Regions from separate parts of the Sinorhizobium sp. 22678 genome, predicted to be linked through region 2. Evidence: riboswitches for the same ligand, from Rfam matches in the RefSeq annotation. Region 2 holds a riboswitch; each other region holds the start of a gene.
What was found. A riboswitch is a leader RNA that binds a small molecule or an ion and turns the genes downstream of it on or off. The one in region 2 is predicted to bind thiamine pyrophosphate.

Region 1 (2,260 bases), on a different contig from region 2:
CCCGGCCCGGCTTTTTCAGTATAGATGCGGGCCAGATAGGCGGCATCGACGTCCTGCCCCGTCATGGCTCCGAGGGAGCCCGTCAGCCGCCTCTCCTCGCCGCCCTCTCCATCGGAGGCGCCTATGCCGGCTTCGAAGCTCGCACCACTCGCCGAATAGCGCGCGATGCGGCCATCCACGATACCTTCCGAGACCACGTTCTTGTAGACCAGCTTCTGCTCGCTACCGGCAACCGTCTGCGTGATGATCACCTCAGGGGCGGTGGCGCTCTTTGCCGTAAAAAGCGCCAGCTGTTTCGGCAGCGAAAGATCGCTTCCCGCGCCGAACATTTGCGCCAGCGTGTCGCGACCGAACTCCGCCTGCTCGACGATCACCTTCGGCACGGCGATCTTGCCCGGGCGCATATCGAGGTCCACGCCGCTGACCTCGAGCATGCCGTCCAGGAACAGGATCCTGGGCCGCCCGTCGATCGCGGCGACGCGAATTTCGGATCCTTCCTTCAGCGGCAGCGTCAGGTCGCGCAGGTGAATGCGCCCGAAGAAGTCCGCTTCGACCGTGCCCACTCTGCCGCCCCGTTCGGCGATCAGCCTGCTCACGCTCTTTTCGACAGCAATCTTGTAACCGGTCGCGCCTGCGGCTGCGATTGCGATGACCGCAACAGCCGCCCAAAGCGCCTTGCGTCCCCTTTTCCTGGTCCCCGTCTCCGCCTGCCCCAAGACCTTCACCCCTTTTCGCTATGCGCATCATGGCGCTTCGACTCGGACGGTAAGTAGATTTAGAACTTTGCATTTGCAAGCATGGCGCGAGCCCTGCGCACGGGATTTAGCCGGTGCAAAAACCATCTTGACGCCGCGGCGATAACCGTCCCTAATTGCGCCATTCACCAGGGGGGTCCCGGCAAGGGGCTGAGATACTGCTAGCGCGCGCAGTGACCCGTTGAACCTGATCCAGTTCATACTGGCGTAGGGACGGTGCAGACGTGCAGCAGCCAGGATTCCGTTTATCGGCAATTCATCGGCGATACGTCTTTTCATCCTTCCGGCTTCAGAACTGGGTCTCCAACGCGAAAACATTGGAGCCTCAAGATGAATCTAATCAAGCCTCTCGCCGCTGCGCCCTCGGTCACGCAAGGACCGCTCCCGGCATCCCGCAAGGTTTACAAGCCGGGCGAGATCCACCCGGAGATCCGCGTGCCGATGCGCGAGATCGCGCTGCATCCGACCTCCGGCGAGCCGCCGGTGACTGTTTACGATTCCTCCGGCCCCTACACGGTCGAAAACGCCGATATCCGCATCGACGCGGGCCTGCCGCGCCTTCGCAGCGACTGGGTTCTGAAGCGCGGCGATGTCGAAAGCTACGACGGCCGTGCGGTGAAGGCCGAAGATAACGGCTTTGCGACCGGCGAAAGGCTGACGCCGGAATTCCCGATTCGTCACCAGCCGCTCAAGGCGAAGCCGGGAAAAGCGGTAACCCAGCTCGCCTATGCCCGCGCCGGCATCGTCACGCCGGAGATGGAGTTCATCGCCATCCGCGAAAATCTCGGCCGGAAGGCCGCGAAGGAGGCGCTTGCCCGAGACGGCGAAAGCTTCGGTGCCTCGGTCCCCGATTTCGTGACGCCGGAATTCGTGCGACAGGAAGTGGCGAGCGGCCGCGCCATCATTCCGGCCAATATCAACCACCCGGAAGCCGAGCCGATGATCATCGGCCGCAACTTCCTGGTGAAGATCAACGCCAATATCGGCAATTCCGCCGTCACCTCATCGATGGCCGAGGAGGTCGAGAAGATGGTCTGGGCGACCCGCTGGGGCGCCGACACGGTCATGGACCTTTCCACCGGCCGCAACATTCACAACATCCGCGAATGGATCATCCGCAATTCGCCGGTACCGATCGGCACCGTGCCGCTCTACCAGGCGCTGGAAAAGGTAAACGGCATCGCCGAGGATCTTTCCTGGGAGGTCTTCCGCGACACGCTGATCGAGCAGGCGGAACAGGGCGTCGACTATTTCACCATCCATGCCGGGGTCAGGCTTCACTATATCCCGCTCACCGTGGATCGCGTCACGGGCATCGTTTCGCGCGGCGGCTCGATCATGGCGAAGTGGTGCCTGCATCACCACCGCGAGAGCTTCCTCTACGAGCATTTCGAGGAGATCTGCGACATCTGCCGCGCCTATGACGTTTCCTTCTCGCTCGGCGACGGCCTGCGTCCCGGCTCCATCGCCGACGCAAACGACCGGGCCCAGTTCGCGGAGCTCGA
Region 2 (2,260 bases):
GGTCATCATCACCGCAACGCCGCTCTGGGCAAGCGCGACGGTGCCGAGGAGATGCAGGAAAGCGTGATCGCTGCGCGCGCCGCCGAGTCCGCCCGCGAAGACGAGCGAGGTCGCGCCACGCTCGAGGGCTGCCTCGATGGCGATTTCCCCGTCGGTCGCGTTCTTGGCTGCTGGATGGCGTTCACGCGGGACGCCGGCAAACTCCGCCAGAAGCGCCTCATCGGTGGAATCGAAATCGCCGACCCAGAGATCGGGAACGATTCCCAGCGTCCTTGCATGGCGCATGCCGCCGTCGGCGGCGACGAAGCGGCTGCCTTCGAGCTGTCGAGCAAGCCGGTCTGTCGGCGTCAGCGCGCCGCCGAGCAGGATGGTGAAGGGTGATCGGGTCATGGCAGAAGCCCATAGCGCAAAGCAGCGGCGAAGGAAAAGGGCTCCGGCTGCTGTTTTGCGAACGCATGCTGCGCGGATCAGGTTCCGGACGCCGGATCCCCGGGAAAGAGCATGCCGTTGTAGATGCCGGGCGTCGACCCGGCGATCTCCACCGCACCCACCGCGCGAGCATAGAATTCGGCAGGGCCGACGCCGCCGATGATCGCATAGGCATAGCCGGCGGCGCGCATGGATAGCAGGCTTTCGACGAGCAGGGCCTCGCCGATGCCCTTGCCGCGCATGGTCGCGTCGACTCCGGTCGGACCGAAGAAGCCGAGCGCGGTTACGTCATGGCAGGCGAAGCCCACGATCCGATCCCGATGGTGAGCGATATGGATGCGCGGCGGCGTCGAGGAGAAGGCGGTTTCGGCCTCGCCGACCCACCCGGCCCCGAAGCGCTCCTCGATCCAGGGAATGACGGCCCGCCGCTCGGCCGCAAGCGCCCGGCGGATGCGGATGTCGGGGTCGAGACGCGATGGGCGGCCCTCGGGCAAGGCATAGAGGCGGACGAGCATGTCTGGCATGAAATTGTCTCCGCTTTCGGCGAACAAACGACGCCGGTAATTGTTTGACTTTTAATAGCGCGGCTGACGCGGACGGCAAACGTCCCTGCTGAAACTCAGCTTGCCTAAGCCGTCGCCGGAAGCTAAATCTCTTGCTGCTCTAACGGGGTGCCCTGGTCGGCTTTTGCGACCGTGGCTGAGAGGCTTCGAGCCAACCCGCGGAACCTGATCCGGCTCATACCGGCGGAGGGATTAGAAGCGATCGGACCGATACGCGCTTTTCCCATTGCAGCAACAACAAAGGGAGAGGTGCCAGAATGTCCAGTTCACTCCATCGAAAAATCCTTGGCCGGCTTGCGATCGCCGCAGCTTCGATCGCGGTATTTTCCGTGAGCGCGGCGGCCGCGGAAAAAACCCTGACGGTCTATACCTATGAGAGCTTCATCACCGAATGGGGGCCGGGCGCCAAGGTGGCGGAAGCGTTCGAGAAGACCTGCGACTGCAAGGTCGACTATGTAGGGGTTGCCGACGGGGTTGAACTCCTGACGCGGCTGAAGCTCGAAGGTCAGGCATCCAAGGCCGACATCGTACTCGGTCTCGACACCAATCTGGTGGCGGAGGCGAAGGCGACCGGCTTCTTCGCGCAACACGGCGCCGATACCGCTTCCGTCAAGGTCCCGGGCGGCTTCTCCGACGACACCTTCATACCGTATGACTACGGCCATTTCGCCGTCGTCTACGACACCGAGACGCTGAACGATCCACCGAAGAGCCTCAAGGAACTGGTCGAGGGCGATCCGTCGCAGAAGATCGTCATCGAGGACCCCCGGACCTCAACCCCCGGCCTCGGCCTCCTGCTGTGGGTGAAGTCGGTCTATGGCGACCAGGCCGGCCAGGCTTGGGCGAAGCTCAAGGACCGCGTGCTGACGGTCACGCCGGGCTGGTCGGAAGCCTATGGTCTCTTCACGAAGGGCGAGGCCCCGATGGTTCTCTCCTACACCACCTCGCCCGCCTATCACATGGTGGCGGAAAACACCGAGCGCTACCAGGCGGCCCCCTTCGCCGAAGGCCACTATATCCAGATCGAAGTCGCCGCATTGACGAAGAACGCGAAGGACCCGGAACTCGCCCGAAACTTCCTGACCTTCATGATCGGTCCGGAATTCCAGTCGATCATCCCGACGACCAACTGGATGATGCCGGTGACCGCAACCAAGGAGCCACTGCCGGAAGCCTTCAGCAAGCTCGTCGACCCGCAAAAGACGCTCCTCATTCCCTCCGAGGAGGTCGCCGCCAACCGCAAGGCCTGGGTCGACGAATGGCTGGCC
Region 3 (2,260 bases), on a different contig from region 2:
GGCGCGCAGGATCTCGTTGAAGTTGCGGCCGGTGGTCATCGGATAGGTGAGGATCAGCTTGATCTTCTTGTCGGGGCCGATGACGTAGACCGAACGCACGGTGGCGTTATCCGCAGGCGTCCGGCCCTCGGACGTCTCTCCGGCGCCGGCCGGCAGCATGTCGTAAAGCTTTGCCACCTTCAGATCGCGGTCGCCGATCAGCGGGTAGTCGACCTCGAAGCCGGTCGCGACCTTGATGTCGTTCTTCCACTTGGTGTGACTTTCGACCGGGTCGACCGAAATGCCGATGATCTTGACGCCGCGCTTGCGGAACTCCGGCTCGATGCCGGCCATGGCGCCGAGTTCCGTGGTGCAGACGGGAGTAAAGTTCTTCGGATGGGAGAAAAGGACAGCCCAGCCGTCGCCGATCCATTCATGGAAATTGATCGTGCCCTGCGTTGTCTCGGCGGTGAAATCAGGGGCGGTATCGTTGATGCGCAAACTCATGGCGTGTTCCCTCCTGTACGACGAAATTTTGCTAAGAATAACGCAATCGCCGCCGTTTTCGAGGAGGAAACGAGCGATTGACGGCGGCAGAAGGAATGACCGCATCATAGGTGGCCGGGCTGCGGGTATATTTTTGCCGGCCGGCCTAAAAGCCGGGTCTTACAAGCCTTTGCGCGGGCGCGTTGACATCGCTTTGCCACAACCGCATAGATAGCGCATTCCGAGGGGAGCACCAGACGGTGCTGAGATGGCGTTGAGCCGGACCCTTGAACCTGATCCGGGTCATGCCGGCGTAGGAACGGAAAGAAGGCCGCCAGCGGCAAGTTCGCCTTTTCATCGCCTTTCCTGGATCTCCGTGATGTTCCGTCTGGAGATCGATCGATGACGTCCACTGCCGTACCGCTCGCAAGCATCATCTGCCCTCGTGCGAAGGAGGCCTGGGCATGACGGCGATTGCTCTCACCATCGCCGGCTCGGACTCGGGCGGCGGCGCCGGTATTCAGGCGGACCTCAAGACGTTTTCGGCGCTCGGCGTTTACGGCGCCAGCGTCATCACTGCGATCACGGCCCAGAACACCAGGGGCGTGACGGCCGTCGAGGATGTCTCCGCTGAAATCGTGTCGGCGCAGATGGACGCCGTCTTCTCCGATCTCGACGTGAAGGCCGTCAAGATCGGCATGGTCTCGCGTCGGGAAACGATCGCCGCCATTGCCGATGGATTGCGCCGGTCCGGAAAACGGGCCGTCGTGGATCCGGTCATGGTTGCGACCTCCGGCGACGCGTTGCTTCGGCCGGATGCCGTTACGGCGCTCATCGAAGAGCTGTTGCCGCTGGCGCTCGTCGCCACGCCCAATCTTGCCGAGGCCGCGCTGATGACCGGGCGCGCAATCGCCGAGGACGAGGCGGAGATGGCGCGCCAGGCGGAAGCGATCATGCGGACCGGCGCATATGCGGTTCTGGTCAAGGGCGGGCACTTGAAGGGCCGGGAGGCCACAGACCTCTTCTTCGACGGCGACACTCTTGTCCGCCTTCCCGCCGCGCGGATCGAGACGCGCAACGACCACGGCACCGGCTGCACCCTGTCGGCAGCCATTGCCGCCGGCCTTGCGAAAGGCTTGCCGCTGGTCGAAGCGGTGAGTGCCGCCAAGTCCTATCTGCATGCCGCAATCTCCGCCGCCGACCGCCTGGAGATAGGCCAGGGGCGCGGCCCGGTCCATCATTTCCACCGGTGGTGGGAAGATTGACTGCCGGGTGACGGTTCGGGGAGCTGAAGTGCCTCGCTATCGCCACTGTTGTTCAGCAGCATGACCGCGTCCATGGCTTCGATTGGCGATCGGTTCTCGCGATATGCATTTTCTTACCCGCCGGCTGGAGGCTTTCAACCGTGACGACCTGCCGGATTGGCGGCGGTCGCCTGGCAGGGTGCGGCGTTGTCTTTCGATGCTGCCGTCGCTGGTCGAATATTCGCTTTTCTATGCGCTGGCACTCGTTGCCCTAGCGGCGGTCATCGCGCTAATGGCAGCCGCTTGGATCGTCGATCGCCGCAAGGTCTGACGGCGAAGGGCGAAAAGGCCGCGCACAGGTGGCGCGGCCGCGGTCGCCTCATGCGGCGTTGTTTTCCGTAATCGTATTCTCGACGTAATATTTGCCGTAGCGGTGGCGGTATTTCTCCGCCCCGTCGAAGTCGCTGTATTTGCCGAGTTCGTTCATGTCCGTCTTGTTGAGGATGACGCCCAGCACCTTCGAGTTGATCAATGGTTCCGAATTGAGCAGA

Region 1: it holds a riboswitch for thiamine pyrophosphate, as region 2 does, so the genes downstream of both, thiC (phosphomethylpyrimidine synthase ThiC) here and thiB (thiamine ABC transporter substrate binding subunit) in region 2, are expected to answer to the same signal.
Region 3: it holds a riboswitch for thiamine pyrophosphate, as region 2 does, so the genes downstream of both, thiD (bifunctional hydroxymethylpyrimidine kinase/phosphomethylpyrimidine kinase) here and thiB (thiamine ABC transporter substrate binding subunit) in region 2, are expected to answer to the same signal.

The regions. Positions count from the first base shown of each region.
Region 1 covers NZ_JBQEMS010000003.1:184,696-186,955, forward strand. Annotated here, with positions in the region: gene ACTJKL_RS06425 (aq_1923 C-terminal domain) at 1-716, opposite strand, end outside; TPP riboswitch at 876-987, shown strand; gene thiC (phosphomethylpyrimidine synthase ThiC) at 1,086-2,260, shown strand, end outside.
Region 2 covers NZ_JBQEMS010000009.1:74,891-77,150, forward strand. Annotated here, with positions in the region: gene ACTJKL_RS15370 (thiamine diphosphokinase) at 1-390, opposite strand, end outside; gene ACTJKL_RS15375 (GNAT family N-acetyltransferase) at 468-953, opposite strand; TPP riboswitch at 1,087-1,201, shown strand; gene thiB (thiamine ABC transporter substrate binding subunit) at 1,250-2,260, shown strand, end outside.
Region 3 covers NZ_JBQEMS010000006.1:85,014-87,273, reverse strand. Annotated here, with positions in the region: gene ACTJKL_RS11175 (peroxiredoxin) at 1-486, opposite strand, end outside; TPP riboswitch at 700-802, shown strand; gene thiD (bifunctional hydroxymethylpyrimidine kinase/phosphomethylpyrimidine kinase) at 930-1,730, shown strand; gene ACTJKL_RS11165 (hypothetical protein) at 1,834-2,040, shown strand; gene exoP (succinoglycan biosynthesis transport protein ExoP) at 2,089-2,260, opposite strand, start outside.